DNA from 2 places in the Devosia sp. 1566 genome. Region 1 is predicted to be linked to the other one. Evidence: predicted binding sites of a transcription regulator. Region 1 holds the regulator's gene; the other holds the start of a gene.
What was found. The regulator LexA, encoded in region 1, represses DNA repair genes until DNA is damaged. The targets are predictions, from matches to a motif close to TGTTCNNNNTGTGTTCNG.
Positions count from the first base shown of each region.

Region 2: def (peptide deformylase) is a predicted target of LexA. The motif match lies at 4,738-4,755, and genes of this name have one in related genera.

Region 1 covers NZ_CP034767.1:1,699,334-1,707,328, reverse strand. Annotated here, with positions in the region: gene trpE (anthranilate synthase component I) at 1-588, shown strand, start outside; gene ELX51_RS08360 (aminodeoxychorismate/anthranilate synthase component II) at 699-1,295, shown strand; gene trpD (anthranilate phosphoribosyltransferase) at 1,295-2,314, shown strand; gene trpC (indole-3-glycerol phosphate synthase TrpC) at 2,311-3,126, shown strand; gene moaC (cyclic pyranopterin monophosphate synthase MoaC) at 3,123-3,605, shown strand; gene glp (gephyrin-like molybdotransferase Glp) at 3,602-4,804, shown strand; gene lexA (transcriptional repressor LexA) at 4,913-5,626, shown strand; gene ELX51_RS08330 (NUDIX domain-containing protein) at 5,668-6,033, shown strand; gene ELX51_RS08325 (IlvD/Edd family dehydratase) at 6,717-7,995, opposite strand, start outside.
Region 2 covers NZ_CP034767.1:481,222-489,216, reverse strand. Annotated here, with positions in the region: gene ELX51_RS02365 (YbaB/EbfC family nucleoid-associated protein) at 1-181, shown strand, start outside; gene recR (recombination mediator RecR) at 286-882, shown strand; gene ELX51_RS02355 (hypothetical protein) at 879-1,382, opposite strand; gene ELX51_RS02350 (DUF2945 domain-containing protein) at 1,522-1,740, shown strand; gene rmuC (DNA recombination protein RmuC) at 1,809-2,954, opposite strand; gene ELX51_RS02340 (hypothetical protein) at 3,126-3,365, shown strand; gene ELX51_RS02335 (SRPBCC family protein) at 3,398-3,868, opposite strand; gene ELX51_RS02330 (metalloregulator ArsR/SmtB family transcription factor) at 3,865-4,227, opposite strand; gene ELX51_RS02325 (GFA family protein) at 4,277-4,663, opposite strand; gene def (peptide deformylase) at 4,783-5,298, shown strand; gene fmt (methionyl-tRNA formyltransferase) at 5,422-6,348, shown strand; gene truA (tRNA pseudouridine(38-40) synthase TruA) at 6,495-7,232, shown strand; gene ELX51_RS02305 (hypothetical protein) at 7,229-7,798, opposite strand; gene ELX51_RS02300 (hypothetical protein) at 7,813-7,995, opposite strand, start outside.

The DNA.
Region 1 (7,995 bases):
CGGCCCATCGCCGGCACCCGCAAGCGCGGCTCGACGCCGACCCGCGACCAGGAACTGGCGGCCGAACTACTGGCCGACCCCAAGGAACGTTCCGAGCACCTGATGCTGCTCGATCTCGGGCGCAACGATGTGGGCCGCGTCGCTAAGACCGGCACTGTGCGGGTCACCGACAAGTTCTTTCTGGAATACTACAGCCACGTCATGCACATCGTCTCCAATGTGGTTGGCGTGCTCGATCCGCAATACGACTTTGTCGATGCGCTCGCCGCCGGCTTTCCGGCCGGCACGGTCTCGGGTGCCCCCAAGGTGCGCGCCATGGAGATCATCGACGAGCTGGAAAAGTCGCGTCGCGGCATCTATGGCGGCTGTGTGGGCTATTTCGGCGCCGATGGCACCATGGACACCTGTATCGTCTTGCGCACCGCGCTGCTCAAGGACGGCAAACTTTATGTGCAGTCCGGCGCCGGCATTGTTGCCGATAGCCAGCCGGCCCTCGAACAACTGGAATGCGAAAACAAGGCGCGCGCCCTTTTCAGCGCTGCCGAGGAAGCGCTACGCTATGCCGGCGAGGCGAGGATCGGGCAATGAGCGGCGACAAGACCAGCGTGGACCTCACGATGAGGTCGAACAATTATCGATGGCGGGGCTGGTTCTGATCTCTGAACCCCCATTCCCCATAGCTGCGCTGGAGCAGACCCATGACCCGCACGCTCGTTATCGATAATTACGACAGCTTCACCTACAACCTCGTCCACTATCTGGGCGAACTTGGCGCCGAACTCACCGTGGTGCGCAACGACAAGATCACCCCCGACGAGATCGAAACCATGGCCCCCCAGGCCATCGTCCTGTCTCCCGGGCCCTGCACCCCCAACGAAGCCGGCGTGTGCCTGGCGGTGATCGACCGCTTCAAGGCGCAGATCCCCATTCTGGGCGTATGCCTTGGTCATCAGGCCATCGGGCAGGCCATGGGCGGCGACGTCGTGCGGGCGCCCGAACTGGTGCATGGCAAGACCAGCGCCATCAATCACACGGGCGAAGGGCTGTTCCGCGGTCTCAACTCGCGCTTTGAAGCCACGCGCTACCACTCGCTGGTGGTTGAACCGACCACCCTGCCCGCTACCCTCAAGGTCACCGCCACCACCGATGATGGTCTGATCATGGGCATGCAGCACGAAAGCCTGCCGGTACATGGCGTGCAGTTTCACCCGGAAAGCATCGCCTCCGAGAACGGGCACGCGCTGTTGCAGAACTTCCTCAACCTCGCTCGCGACTTCAACGGAAAGACCGCCTGATGGACATCAAGCAGGCACTGGCCAAGATTGCTGACCGCCGCAATCTCACTGGCGAGGAAATGCGCTCGGTGATGCGCACCATCATGGCCGGTGAAGCGACCCCCTCCCAGCTCGGCGCTTTCCTCATGGGCATGCGCCTCAAGGGCGAGTCGGTGGGTGAGATCGCTGCCGCCGTGTCGATCCTGCGCGAGCAGATGGTGACGGTCGACGCTCCCGAACACGCCATCGACATTGTCGGCACCGGCGGTGATGGTGTTGGCACGCTCAACATTTCGACAGCCAGCGCCATCGTTGTTGCCGCCGCCGGCGTTCCCGTCGCCAAGCACGGCAACCGCGCCTTGTCGTCCAAATCGGGCTCCTCCCAGGCCCTTGAAGCCCTCGGCGTCAAGCTCGACCTCACCCCCGCCGAAATCTCGCGCTGCATCAACGAGGCCGGGATCGGCTTCATGTTCGCGCCGTCCCATCATCCGGCCATGCGTCATGTCGGCCCCTCGCGCGCTGAAATGGGCGTGCGCACCATGTTCAACCTGCTCGGACCGCAGTCCAACCCAGCTGGCGTACGGCGCTATATGCTCGGCGTTTATTCCCCGGAATGGGTGGAGCCGGTCGCCGCCGCGCTTCTCGCCAACCGGGCGATCAAGGCCTGGGTCGTGCATGGTCGCGATGGGCTGGACGAGCTTACGGTCACTGGCCCCTCCTATGTGGCCGAGATCGCTGACGGCAACCTTCACAGCTTCGAAGTCACCCCTGAAGACGCCGGCCTGTCACGCCATGATCCCAATGACCTGCTGGGCGGCGAGCCCGAATATAATGCCCTCGCCATCCACGCGCTCTTTGATGGGGCTCCCGGCGCCTATCGCGACATCGTCCTCCTCAACGCCGCGGCCTCGCTGATCGTGGCCGATGTGGTGAGCGATCTGCGCAGCGGCGCCGCCATGGCTGCCGAAATGATCGACAGCGGCAAGGCCCGGGAAACCCTCGAGCGCCTTGTCGCCATCTCCAATGGAACACCCCCATGAGCGATATTCTCAAGCAGATCGAAGCCTATAAGCGCGAGGAAATCGCCGCGGCCAAGGCCCTGCGCCCTTGGGACGAAGTGGTTGCCGCCGCCCATGAGCAGCCCCCGCCACGCGGCTTTCTCGCCGCCATCAAGGCCAAGCGCGCCCGCGGCGAATACGCCTTGATCGCCGAGGTCAAGAAAGCCAGTCCCTCCAAGGGCCTGATCCGGCCCGACTTCAACCCGGCAGAGATCGCGCGCGCCTATGAAGAGGCCGGTGCGACGTGCCTTTCGGTCCTCACCGACCAGCCCTCGTTTCAGGGCTCGCCGGCGTTTTTGCGCGAGGCGCGCGACGCCACCGCCTTGCCGGTCCTGCGCAAGGATTTCCTGTTCGAAACCTACCAGGTCGCCGAAGCGCGCGCCTGGGGGGCCGACTGCATCCTCATCATCCTTGCCGCTATTGGCGACGATGTTGCCCGCTACCTGCTCGATAGCGCCCGTGAGTGGGGCATGGATGCGCTGGTGGAAGTGCACGACCAGCTTGAGCTCGACCGGGCGCTGGCGCTCGACGCCGAGTTCATCGGCATCAACAACCGCAATCTGCGCACCTTCGAAACCCGGCTCGATACCTCGGTCAACCTTGCTGGCGGCGTGCCCGCGGGCAAGGTGCTGGTCAGCGAAAGCGGCATCAACGGCCACGAACACCTGCAGCATCTCGACCGCACAGCCGGCATCGGCACCTTCCTTGTCGGCGAATCGCTGATGCGCCAGGCCGATGTGGTCGCCGCCACCCGCGCCCTCCTGCAGGGTGTGCCCCAGGCCGCCCATCCATGAGCGAGCCGCAGCTGACCCATCTCAACGAGCGCGGGGAGGCCCGGATCGTTGATATCGGCGACAAGGCAGTCACCCGCCGCCGCGCCCTCGCCCAGGCGGTGATCAGCGGTCGGCCCGAAACCATTGCCGCCATCATGGGTGGCGCCCTCAAGAAGGGCGACGCCCTGGCCGTCGCGCGCGTCGCGGGCATCATGGCAGCCAAAAAGACCGCCGAGCTCATCCCTCTTTGCCACCCCATCCCGCTCACCAAGGTCAGCGTCGAGATGGAGGCGCGCGAGCCCGGCGCCATCACCATTCTTGCGACTGCCGAAACCACCGGCCAGACCGGGGTGGAAATGGAAGCCCTCATGGCGGCTTCCACCGCGGCGCTTACGCTTTACGACATGGCCAAGGGCATCGACCGCGAGATGGTTATTTCCGCGATCTGCCTACTCGAAAAATCGGGCGGCAAGTCCGGCGATTTCCAGCGGGCGCCATGAGCCTGCTCCCGGTTGAAGACGCCCTCGCGGCCATTTTCGCCCGCGTGCCGCCCGCCCGCACCGAGTCGGTGCCGCTTGAGGCCGCCGCCGGCCGGGTACTGACCGAGCCCCTGCTCGCCCGCCATGACCAGCCGCCTTTCCCCGCCAGCGCCATGGACGGCTATGCCGTGCGTGCGGCCGATATCGTGCCGGGCGCGATCCTAGATGTCGTCGGCACCGCCCAGGCCGGCGCCGGCTTTGGCGCGGATATCGCCCCGGGCACCTGCGTGCGCATCTTCACCGGCGCGCCCGTGCCCCCGGGCGCTGATGCCGTGATCATGCAGGAGGAAGCGACCCGCACCGGCGACCGCGTCAGCTTTGCGGCCCAACCTCCCATCGGGCGCAGCATTCGCCCGCTTGGCCACGACTTCCGGCAGGGACAAGAGCTGATTCCGAAAGGCTCGCGCCTGACGCCCATGCAACTGGCCGTCGCGGCCGCCGCTAATTGCGCGACGCTGCCCGTCGCCATGCAGCCGCGCATAGCGCTCCTTGCCACCGGGGACGAACTGGTGCTGCCCGGCACCGCTCTCGGACCGGGCCAGATCGTTGCCTCCAACAGCTTCGGCTTGCGGCCGCTCCTTGCGCCTTACGCCGCCGAGATCCGCGACTACGGGATCGCTCCCGACAACCGGGCGGCGCTTGCCGAGCGCCTTGCCGGCATCTTTGCCGAAGCGCCCGACTTCGTCATCACCACGGGCGGCGCCAGTGTTGGCGACCATGATATCGTGCAGGAAATCCTGCTGAGTCTCGGCGTGCAGCTTGATTTCTGGCGCATCAATATGCGCCCGGGCAAGCCACTGATGTTCGGCACTCTGGGCAAAACCCTGGTGTTTGGCCTGCCTGGCAATCCGGTTTCGGCCATGGTGACCGCCGCCGTCTTCATCAAGCCGGCGCTCCGCCGCTGGCTCGGCGTCGCCGAACCCGCCCGCTGGCACCTGCCGCTTCTTGCGCCCACGCCGCCCAATACCGCCCGGCGCCACTTCATGCGTGCCCAAATGGTGCATTCAAGCCAAGGTGCGGGCTTGCTCCCGATCAGCGAAACCGATAGCGGTCATACCTCCTCGCTGGCCCGTGCCGATATGCTGCTGGTGCAGCCGGAGTACGATCCCGGACAACCCGCCGGCACCCTAGCTGCGGCCATTCCGCTGGACGGGTTCTAAGCAGAGCCAAAGAATTTTCTCCTGCGCCCTTGAGCGTTATTGCAGAACATAACTGGAACACCTATGCTCGTTCAGTCTTTGTTCCGATTCTGCGATTGAAGGGCTCCGATGCTGACGCGCAAGCAACATGAACTGCTGATGTTCATCCATGAGCGGATGAAGGAAAGCGGCATTCCCCCTTCGTTTGACGAGATGAAGGACGCGTTGGATCTGGCCTCCAAGTCGGGCATTCACCGCCTGATCACGGCGCTTGAGGAGCGCGGCTTCATCCGCCGCCTGCCCAATCGCGCGCGGGCACTGGAAGTGCTCAAACTCCCCGATTCGATGAACCCCGCGCTCGGCGGCCGCAAGGCCCGCTTCGAGCCCAGCGTCATCGAAGGCAATCTGGGCCGTGTTGCCGCTCCGCCGCCACGCTCGGGCTGGAGCGATGATTATGTGCGCCCCGTCGCGGTCCCGGTCATGGGCCGGATCGCCGCCGGTACCCCCATCGAGGCCATCCAGAGCCATTCCCACACCATCTCGGTGCCACCCGAAATGCTTGGCCCTGGCGAGCACTACGCGCTCGAAGTGCGCGGCGATTCGATGATCGATGCCGGCATTTTCGATGGCGACACGGTGCTGATCCGCCGCCAGGACGTTGCCGGGACCGGCGAGATCATCGTCGCGCTGGTGGATGACGAGGAAGCCACCCTCAAGCGGCTGCGCCGTAAGGGCAACACCATCGCGCTTGAAGCGGCCAATCCCGCCTACGAAACCCGCATCTTCCCGCCCGACCGCGTCAAGGTTCAGGGCCGCCTGGTGGGCCTGCTGCGTAAATATTGACGCCCAGGGTCGAAAAACTCTGTCCTGTCCTGCTGCGCGGGGTGGGGCAAGAGCGCCACTGCTTGGCGTTCAGGCATCCTTTGGCTGGCTTGCAGCTGGTGAAAGGAACACGGGAAGGCTCCGAGCCGATTGAAGTCGGTGCCCTGCGCGAACTCGCGGAGGAGTCTGGCCTGCAGGCAGAGGCTTTGCGCACGCTGCCATCCAGCAGTGCCATTGCAGAGCAACAGCTTTGGCACTTCGTTGTGGTGAGTGCCGCCGCTCCCGTCCCCGAACACTGGCGTCACTTTACCCAGGATGATGGTGGTCATAGGTTCGAGTTCTTCTGGTGGCCACTCGAGCGCCAACCGGGCCCCGAATGGCACCCCATGTTCCAGCGGGCCCTCGCCCACATCGCTCGCCACGCCTAAAGCCGGAATCGGCCAAGAAATAATCTCTTCGACGGAACTCGATTGCCGCCCTAGGGTCCTCATCAGCCGCACCAGACCAGCGCCTGTATGCCCCCTCCTTCACCCTCCCCCTTGAGGGGAGGACCGGGGTGGGGGTTTAGTCCCTCCTCCGCGAGTGACGTTAGACCCGGCTGGCCACCTCCAATGCGCAATCCGCTCAAGCCCCATACCCCCCGACAATAACTTATCCCCGCCCCCGCCGATCACCCGCATAGTCTCCTCATCCGCGCACCCAAGCGAGATCATGACGAGTGGTTGGTGCGCGGAGGCTGGGGGATCGTGGGTCGCCGCGATCCGGCCGGTGTCCGCAAGAGCCGTGGACCTCTATCGTCCGGTGGTCTTGGGTGAAGAATCGCGATGGCAGCTGCACTGGCCATCGGAACCCTGATGTGGCGCAGGCAGCGGTGCCCGCCAGGGTTTAGTTCGACATCCGCGGAATCTGGCATGCGCCGCAGGAGGGAGCGGGCATCGGCACCCAGTCGCTGTTGGCGGGGCGGAGCTTCCGTTTTGCGCAACGTTTTTTGAGGCAATGCCTCGCCAACGCCGCTCCCAACCGGAGGCCTCGCGCCGACCGGAGTTTCGCCGTGCCTTGGAAACAAAAATCCCCGCCGAAGCGGGGATCTCGAAGTCGTTGTCGGCTGAGCCTAGTGGTTGTCGCGCGGCACGCCATAGGTCTGGGCAATGCGCTGGTAAGCCACTGCTGGCTTGAGTACGGCGCCATTGCCAAGCTGGTCGACCAGCCCGCGCTGGATCTCCTGCCAGGGCGTCTGGTGCGCGGGGTACTTGTAGCCGCCCGCTTCCGCCAGTTCTTGCCGGCGCGTCGCAATCTCGGCGTCCGAGATCAGGATATCGGCGGTGCCATTGTTGAGGTCGATACGCACCCGGTCACCCGTGCGTAGGATGGCCAGGTTGCCGCCCGCTGCCGCTTCAGGCGAGGCATTGAGGATCGAGGGCGAGCCCGACGTGCCGGATTGGCGCCCGTCGCCGATACAGGCCAGCGCGTGGACGCCCTTCTTGATGAGGTAGGCAGGGGGCCGCATATTGACCACTTCAGCCGCCCCCGGATAGCCGATCGGGCCCGCGCCGCGCATGAACAGCAGCGTGTGCTCGTCGATATCAAGCGAGGGATCATCGATCCGGTGGTGATAGTCCTCGGGACCATCGAACACCACCGCCTTGCCCTCGAACATGCCGGGATGCTCGGGATTGGCAAGGTAGCGCTCGCGGAACTCGGGCGAGATCACGCTGGTCTTCATGATCGCGTTGTCGAAGAGATTGCCGCGCAGCACCAGGAACCCGGCTTCTTCCTTGAGCGGCTGCTCGAACGGGCGGATCACCTTCTCGTCCTGGATGGGCGTGTTGCGGCAGTTCTCGCCGATGGTCTTGCCGTTGACGGTGGGTGCGTTCTCGCGGATCAGCCCCTGCTTCATCAGCTCGTTGACCACCGCCGGCACGCCGCCCGCATGGTAGTAATCCTCGCCCAGATATTCGCCGGCCGGCTGCAGGTTCACGAGCAGCGGCACCTTATGCCCATAGGTCTGGAAATCCTGCAGATCGAGCTCGACACCGATATGCTTGGCGATCGCCTGGATGTGGATCGGGGCGTTGGTCGACCCGCCAATCGCGGAATTGACCACGATGGTATTGATGAAATTGTCCTTGGTCATGATGTCGGAGGGCTTGAGGTCCTCATGCACCATGTCGTCGATGCGCTTGCCCGTGCGATAGGCCATTTCCTGGCGATCGCGATAAGGCGCGGGAATCGCGGCCGAGCCGGGCAGCTGCATGCCCAGCGACTCGGCCAGCGAGTTCATCGTGGTTGCCGTACCCATCGTGTTGCAGAAGCCGGTGGACGGCGCCGAGGACGCCACCAGCTCGATGAACTGCGCGTAGTCGATCTCGCCAGCCGCCATCATCTGGCGC
Region 2 (7,995 bases), 1.2 Mb from region 1:
GATGCGCGGCGTGCGGATCGATCCGAGCCTGTTCAAGGACGACGATGTGGAAGTGCTCGAAGACCTGATCGTGGCCGCCCACAACGACGCCAAGAGCAAGGCGGAAGCCGAAATGCAGCGCAAGATGGCGGAAGTCACCTCCGGCCTGCCGCTGCCACCGGGCATGAAGCTGCCGTTCTAGGTTTGTTGGACTGATGTGAAGGCGCGGGGCATTCCCGCGCCCATCCCGTTGCGGCGCGTGGCGCCACCTCTTCGCCCATCGGCGTCGGGGCAGGAATGATGTTGATGGCGAGCGGCGGACCCGAAATTGAACAGCTGATCCAGCTGATGGCGCGCTTGCCGGGCCTGGGGCCGCGTTCGGCGCGACGGGCGGTGCTGCAGCTGATCAAGAAAAAGGATCAGCTGATGATCCCGCTATCGGCCGCGCTTGACCGGGCCGTCCTGGCGGTGCGCACCTGCGAAGTGTGCGGCAATGTCGATACGCAAAGCCCCTGCGCCATTTGCGCCGATCCGCGCCGCAACGAAAGCGGCATGCTGCTCGTGGTGGAAGATGTCGCCGATCTGTGGGCCCTGGAGCGCGCGGGAGTCGGGGCGGTGAAATACCATGTGCTCGGGGGCGTGCTGTCGCCGCTCGATGGCGTGGGCCCCGATGATCTTTCCATCGAGGCACTGCTGGCGCGGGCGCCCGAGTTCAGCGAGATCGTCCTCGCCATCAATGCGACCGTCGAGGGGCAAACCACGGCCCACTACATCACCGACCGGCTGGGGCATGGCACCACCAAGGTAACGCGCCTCGCCCACGGGGTGCCCGTGGGCGGGGAGCTCGATTATCTGGATGAAGGCACGTTGAGCCAGGCGCTCAAGGCGCGCACGCTGGTTTAGCGGACGCCCTTGTCGGGATCAAAGCCGTCGCCTTCTTCCCATTCGGTTTCATCGAGCGGCTCGGGCTCGTCTTCGTCATCATCGAAGGGAGCGCTGTCGGCGGCTTCCCCGGTGATGCCGGCGCGGCCATCCACATCGTCGGGCGAGAGGGCATCGAGGTGGTCCTCGGGATCCTGCGCCAGAACGCCCGTGGCATTGCCATAGTCGAATTCATCGTCGGCATCGGCCAGTGAACCCGAGAGTTCGGCGATGGCGCGATCGATTTCGTCGAGCAGCGGATCGGTATCGGGATTGGTGGCAAGATCGCCGGCCTGGCGGGCGCGGATCTGGTCGGCCAGTTCGCGCAGGCGATCGACGCGTTCGCCCGCCGGGCGGTCCTCGCCATAAAGCAGGTCGTCCACCTCATCCTGGCTGATCGGTTGGCCGACAATGACTTCGTCGACGGCATCGGCCGGTGCGGTGTCCTGCGGCAGGATAGAGCCGGGATGGTTTGTGGGCATGGCTTGCTTCCTTGAGCGAGAGTGTTCGAAGCACACAACGCGCCGGAGCGAGCGCGGGTTCACTGCACCGATCAACTGCTTGGGGGACTGCAACGGGGCGCCGGCCGGCTCGTTGCTGGATCAACGCAAGGAGCGATTGATGAGCAAGGCACTGCAGAAGGGAACGAAGGTGACGTGGAACTGGGCCGGCAGCACGGCACAAGGCACGATCGTGGAGCGGTTCACCGATAAGGTCACCCGCACCATCAAGGGCGCCGAGGTGACGCGCAATGCCAGCCAGGAGGAGCCGGCCTTTTTGATCCGGCAGGAGGATGGCGACGAGGTGCTGAAAAGCGCCAGCGAGCTGGAAGCGAAGTAGACAGGAGCGCCTACTCGCCGGGGCGAAGTAAGCCGCGGGCTTACTCGCCGGCGAAGTAAGCTACGGGCTTACTCGCCGGCCAGACGGGGTTGTTCCTCGAAATCCATGGCGTCGATGCGCTCGCCGCGCTTGTTGATCTTGCCGGTGGAGGTGAGGATATCGCCGATGTCGCGGCTGGCCTGGTTGAAATGGGTCTGCAGCTTATTGACCCGCTCGTCGAGACGCCCGAGATCGGCCAGCAATTCGCGCACCTCGCCCTGGATCAAATGGGCCTGTTCGCGCATGCGCACATCGCGCAAGAGGGCCTGGATCACCTGCACCGAGAGCATCAGGAGGGCGGGCGAGACGATGACGACGCGGGCGCGGGCGGCCTTTTGCACCACATCGGGAAAATGCTCGTGAATATCGGCGAAGATGGATTCGGAGGGCACGAACATGAAGGCGGTGTCCTGGGTTTCCCCGGGAATCAGGTATTTTTCCGCAATCGCCTTCACATGCACGCCGATATCGCCGCGAAACTGGGTTTGCGCGGCGCGCAAGGTTTCGGGTGAGTCAGCCATGCCCAGGCGCTGCCAGCTTTCGAGCGGAAACTTGGCATCGATCACGAGGCTCGGTGCGCCATTGGGCATGAGCACGAGGCAATCGGGGCGGTTGTTGTTGGAAAGCGTAGTCTGGAAGGAATAGCTGTTGGGCGCCAGCCCATCGGCAATGATCGCTTCCATGCGCCCCTGCCCGAAAGCCCCGCGGGTTTGCTTGTTGGCCAGAATGGATTGCAGCGACACGATCTCGCTCGAGAGCGAGGTCATGGTGGATTGGGCGCGATCGATGACCGCGAGGCGCTCATGGAGCTTGGAGAGCCCTTCATCGGTCTTGGCGCGGGTTTCCTGCAGGGCCTGGCCGACGCGTTGAGAGGTGGAATCGAGCCGTTCATTGACCAGACGCGCCAGATCGGAGGTGCGCGAGCCAAAGATCTCGGACATGGTTTGCATGCGGCCCGTCATTTCCGACTGCACCTGCATGAGCCCGGCGAGATGGCGCTCCATGGCTTCCGAGCGCGCCAGCACCGCGGCGGTTTCGGCCGCTCGCGCCCGGCCGGTGCGCAGCGCCGCCAGCAACAGCACCAGCAGCAGCAGGACGATGAGCCCGCCCCCCGCCGCGAGTGCCTGGAGCGGAGTGACTGCGAATTGGCCGAAAACAAGAAGCGGGCTTTCCATGCTGCTGGTTTAGGACGATTCGGGCGTTCCTCCTATGTTCTTGTGCGGCGCGGCGCAAACCGGCGACCAGTTGCGGAGGGAGTGACCCGGATTTTATGGGGCAACAACACAGGTTTAGGGAATGCCTACTCCCGCCCCCCGGCGCGTTGCGGGTGGAGCCAGGAGAGAGCCATGCCACGATATTTCTTTGATACCGATGATGGTGACGTCTTGTTCAGGGACGAGATCGGCTCTGACCTGGCTAGTGACCACGCCGCGCGCGACGAAGCCTCAAGCGCCCTGGCGGAACTGGCCAAGGACCATATTCCCGGGGCCTACCCGCAAAAGAACATCACCATGTGGGTGCGCAATGAAGAGGGTGAGCCGATCCTGCAACTGGCGCTGAGCTTTGCGATCCGGCCCCTGAAATAGCGGCGCGGGCGCTACCGACCAGTTCGCGCAATTCAGTCGAGCTCCCCGGCGTAAGCGGCCAACTGATCAATGGTGGTGCCCCAGCCATCATCAAAGCCCAGTTCGGCGTGCTTGCGGCTATCGGCGGCGTTTTTGTGGAGGACACGGGCGGAATAGCGGGTGCCCGGCCCTTCGGGCGTAAAGGTGATGATCGCCGTCAGCGCCAGCCATGGCTCGGTGGGACGCCAGCCTTCGGCCAGGGCCGTGGTCCAGACCAGGCGCTGCTCGGGCAAAACATCGAGAAAGCAGGCTTCCACATGGGGTTGGAACGGCCCCTCCCCTTCGCGCATCCGGGTTTCAAAGCCGCCGCCGGGGCGCAGATCGAGCTTGACCACCTCGCATTCGATGGGCGCCGGGATCCACCAGCGCGCGAGATGCTCCGGCCGGCTCCAAGCAGTCCAGACCTTGGCGGGCGCTGCGTTGATGAAGCGAGTAATGGTGAGTTCGTCGTCGCAAACAGTCATGGATTTGGCTCCGCGGCCAGATGGTTTTCGACATAAGCCGCGAGCCGATCCGCCCCGGCGCTCCAGAATGCACGTTGCTCGGCCAGCCAGCTTTCGGCTTGCAGCAGCCGCTCGGGCTCGATGCGGCAGGTGCGAATACGGCCGGTTTTTTCCGTCGCGATCAAACCTGTCTCCTCAAGCACCCGCAAATGCTTGAGAAAGGCGGGCAGGCCCATGGCGAAGGGCTCGGCTAGTTGCTTGACCGGCTTGGGGCCAGCCAGCAGCTGGCGGAGCACCGCCCGCCGTGTCGGGTCGGCAAGGGCGTGAAAGGCTCCGTCAAGGGCTGGGTCATAGTTCTCCATGTGGTGAACTATAGACATCAGTTCACCACTTGGCAAACTAAACCTGCTGCGCGTTGGTAAGGGGCGCTCAGGCGGCGTCCGGCGGGTCCTGGTCAAACTGGCCGGCGCCAGAAACGGGAGCAAGCCAGGGTTCGCGGCGCTTGATCCAGCCTTCGCGGGTGGGCACGAAGGCGGCCGGGACCTGATCGAGCGAACCCAGCACGATTTCAGCGCCGGTTTCGTCGAGGTGGAAGAGCGGCGCGCCGCATTGGGGGCAAAAGCTGCGCCCCTCAAAAGTGGCGTAAGTGCCGGTGACCGAGAAGCGCTCGACCGGCCAGTCGGCATAATACAAAAAGGTGCTGCCGGTTTCGCGCCGGCAATCGGTGCAATGGCAAAGGCCCACTTTGAGCGGTTCGCCCGTCACTTGGTAGCGCACCGCGCCACAGCGGCAACCACCCTGATAGGTTGTTGGCATGGCGTTATTCCTCCCTGTTGCGGCAACGGAACGGCCTTGGCGGGGTTCCAGCGCAGTTGACCGGAAGCGCCGAAAATACCATATCGGGAACAATTCCCTTTTTGCCTGGACGAATTAACATGGCTATCCGCCCCATTCTTGTGTTGCCCGACCAGCGGCTGCGTGCCGTCGCCGACGCCATCCCCGAGGTGGACGAGGAGATCAAGACGCTGGCCAAGGACATGCTGGATACCATGTATGACGCGCCCGGCATTGGTCTTGCCGCCCCCCAGATCGGGGTGATGAAGCGCATCGTGGTCATGGACCTGGCGGGCGAAGGCGAAACGCCCGATCCGCTGGTGATGATCAATCCCGAGATCACCAAGGTTTCCGACCAGATCCAGGTGACCGAAGAAGGCTGCCTGTCGATCCCCGAGCTCTACTATGAAGTGGAGCGGCCTGACGCGGTGACGGTGAAGTACACCGATCTGGATGGCAATGAAGTGGTTCGCGATGCCGATGGCAAGCTGGCCGTTTGCATCCAGCACGAGATCGATCATCTCGATGGCGTACTTTACATCGACTATCTCAGCCGCCTCAAGCGCGACCGGGTGATCAAGAAGTTCGACAAGGCCGCCAAGCGCGCCGCGGGGTAGCCACGCCACGACCACGTGGTTCGAGGCTGCGCTGCGCTGCGCACCTCACCATGAGGTCTACTGCAGGAGCGCAGCAGACCGATCATCTAAAAGTCTACCGAAGCTGTAGGCGTGCCCAGGAGTTTGCCGATGCGCGTTGTTTTCATGGGCACGCCCGAATTTGCCGTGCCGACCCTGTCCGAGATTGTTTCGAGCGGGCAGGAGGTGGTGGCGGTTTATGCGCGTGCGCCAAAGCCCGCCGGGCGCGGGCAGGCGGAACGCAAGTCGCCGGTGCATCTGGCGGCGGAAGCCATGGGCATTCCCGTGTTGACGCCGCGCTCACTCAGGGGCCCCGACGAGCAGGGCGTATTTGCGCTCCATGATGCCGATCTCGCGGTGGTGGTGGCCTATGGGCTCATCCTGCCTAAGCCCATTCTGGAAGCGCCGCGGCTGGGGTGCCTCAACCTGCATGGCTCCTTGCTGCCGCGCTGGCGGGGCGCGGCGCCGATGCAGCGCGCGATCATGGCCGGGGATACGCAAACCGGCGTCATGGTGATGCGGATGGAAGAAGGGCTCGACACGGGTCCGGTGGCGCTGGGCGAAGTGATCCCAATCGGACCCGACACCACGGCGGGCGAATTGCACGATACCATGATGCGGGTGGGGGCCGATTTGATGGGCCGGGCGCTGGCGGCGCTCGAGCGGGGCAGCCTTGATTTCACCCCGCAGCCCGAAGCGGGCGTCACCTATGCCAAAAAGATCGAAAAGGGCGAAACCCGGATCGACTGGTCGCGGCCGGCGGCTGAGGTGCACAACCATATTCGCGGGCTGTCGCCCTTTCCGGGCGCCTGGTTCGAGATCGAGCTCGGTGGCAAGCCGGTGCGCGTCAAGGCGCTGCGCTCGACGCTGGCGGAGGGATCAGGGGCGCCCGGCACGGTATTGCCGGAGCTGACCATTGCCTCCGGGACTGGCGCCGTGCGGCTCGTCCAGGTGCAGCGCGAAGGCAAGACGGCGATGGATGCCGCGACGTTTTTGCGCGGTGCCGGCGCGCTGCCGGAGAAGATCAGTTGATCGCGAAGTTCGAGATTTGTGCTCCCTTCCCCCTTGAGGGGGAGGGCCGGGGTGGAGGGTGGCCTTGTGGGTCACTGATGGACCCCCTCCCCCGGCCCCTCCCCTCAAGGGGGCGGGGAGGCCAGACCTTGGGCCGGTGCTGAGCCATGGCCCGGTTCAAGCTCGTTCTGGAATATGACGGCACCCCGTTTTCGGGCTGGCAGGTGCAGCCAACCCGGCTGAGTGTGCAGGGCGTGCTGGAAGACGCGATCGAGCGGTTTTCGGGCGAGCGGGTCGTAACGCAAGCGGCGGGCCGCACCGATGCGGGGGTGCATGCGTTGGGCCAGGTGGCGCATTTTGACCTTTCGCGCGCATGGGACCCGTTCCGGGTGCGCGAGGCGCTCAATTATCACTTGCGGCCCCATCCGGTGGCGGTGATATCGGCCGCAGCGGTGGACGAGAGCTTTGAAGCGCGGTTTTCCGCCACCGCGCGCCATTACGAATACCGTATCCTCAATCGACGGGCGCCGGCGGTGATCGAGCGCAACCATGTGTGGCACTTGCCCATGCCGCTCCAAGCCGAGCCGATGCACGAAGCGGCGCAGGGCATTCTGGGCCTGCATGATTTCACGACGTTCCGGGCGGCTGAGTGCCAGGCCAAGTCGCCGCTGCGCACGCTCGACCGGCTCGATGTGCGGCGCGAGGGCGAGCATATTGTCGTGGTGGCGAGTGCGAGGAGCTTCTTGCATCACCAGGTGCGCTCGCTGGTGGGCTCACTCAAGCTCGTGGGTGAGGGCAAATGGGCGCCGGAACGCTTGCGCCAGGTGCTCGATGCGCGAGACCGGCGTCAATGCGGGGCGATGGCGCCGTCAGCCGGGCTGTATCTGACCGGGGTCGACTACTAGACGGGCGGCGGCACTGCCGGCATCAGCATGCCGTAAAATAGCAGCAGCCCGATGCTGGCGCCCACCAGCTGGGCGACAATGAACATCGCCACCTGCATGGGCGAGAGCGTCACGATCAGGCGGGCAATGTTGATGTCGATGATGATCACGACGATGATCACGCCGAAAAAGGCAATGCCGCCGCCATCGCCCACCAGCAGCAGGAGCAGCGACAGGAAGGCAGTAAAGAACGTGGTCCAGTTATCGGCGACCAGGAAGGGCACGAAGCCATCGGTGCGCCCGAGCTGGCGCAGCACCACATAGGCGAGAGCCGCCTGGAGCAGGAACAACACGCCATTCATCAGCAGGCCACGGGTGGCCAGGCCCGGCTCAAGCCCAAGGCCGAACAATTGCGGCACAAAGGCCGAGATCGCGTTGGCCAGGAGGAAGGCAATAAAGGAGCCGATCAGGCCGCGCTGGCTGAAATCGAAAAAGCTTGCTGCCTGCCGGTTGCCGGTCAGGAGCGCAAAGCAGCCGCGTGCCGCACTGGCCAGTTCATCGCGAAAACTCGTGGTCGGCTGGGCCAATGGTTACTCGGCAATCATAGGGGGGACGCGGCGGGGTTCAGGAGCATGTAAAGGCTCACCGGCATGCCGACAAGCAGCGCGATCGTTAAAACTGCAAATGCGACCGAAACGCCTCGGCTCCAGCCGGCCGCAACACGCCCGAGGCGATAAAGCAAATAGCCCAGCGCGAGCCAGACCAGCAGCAGCGCGGGGCCGCC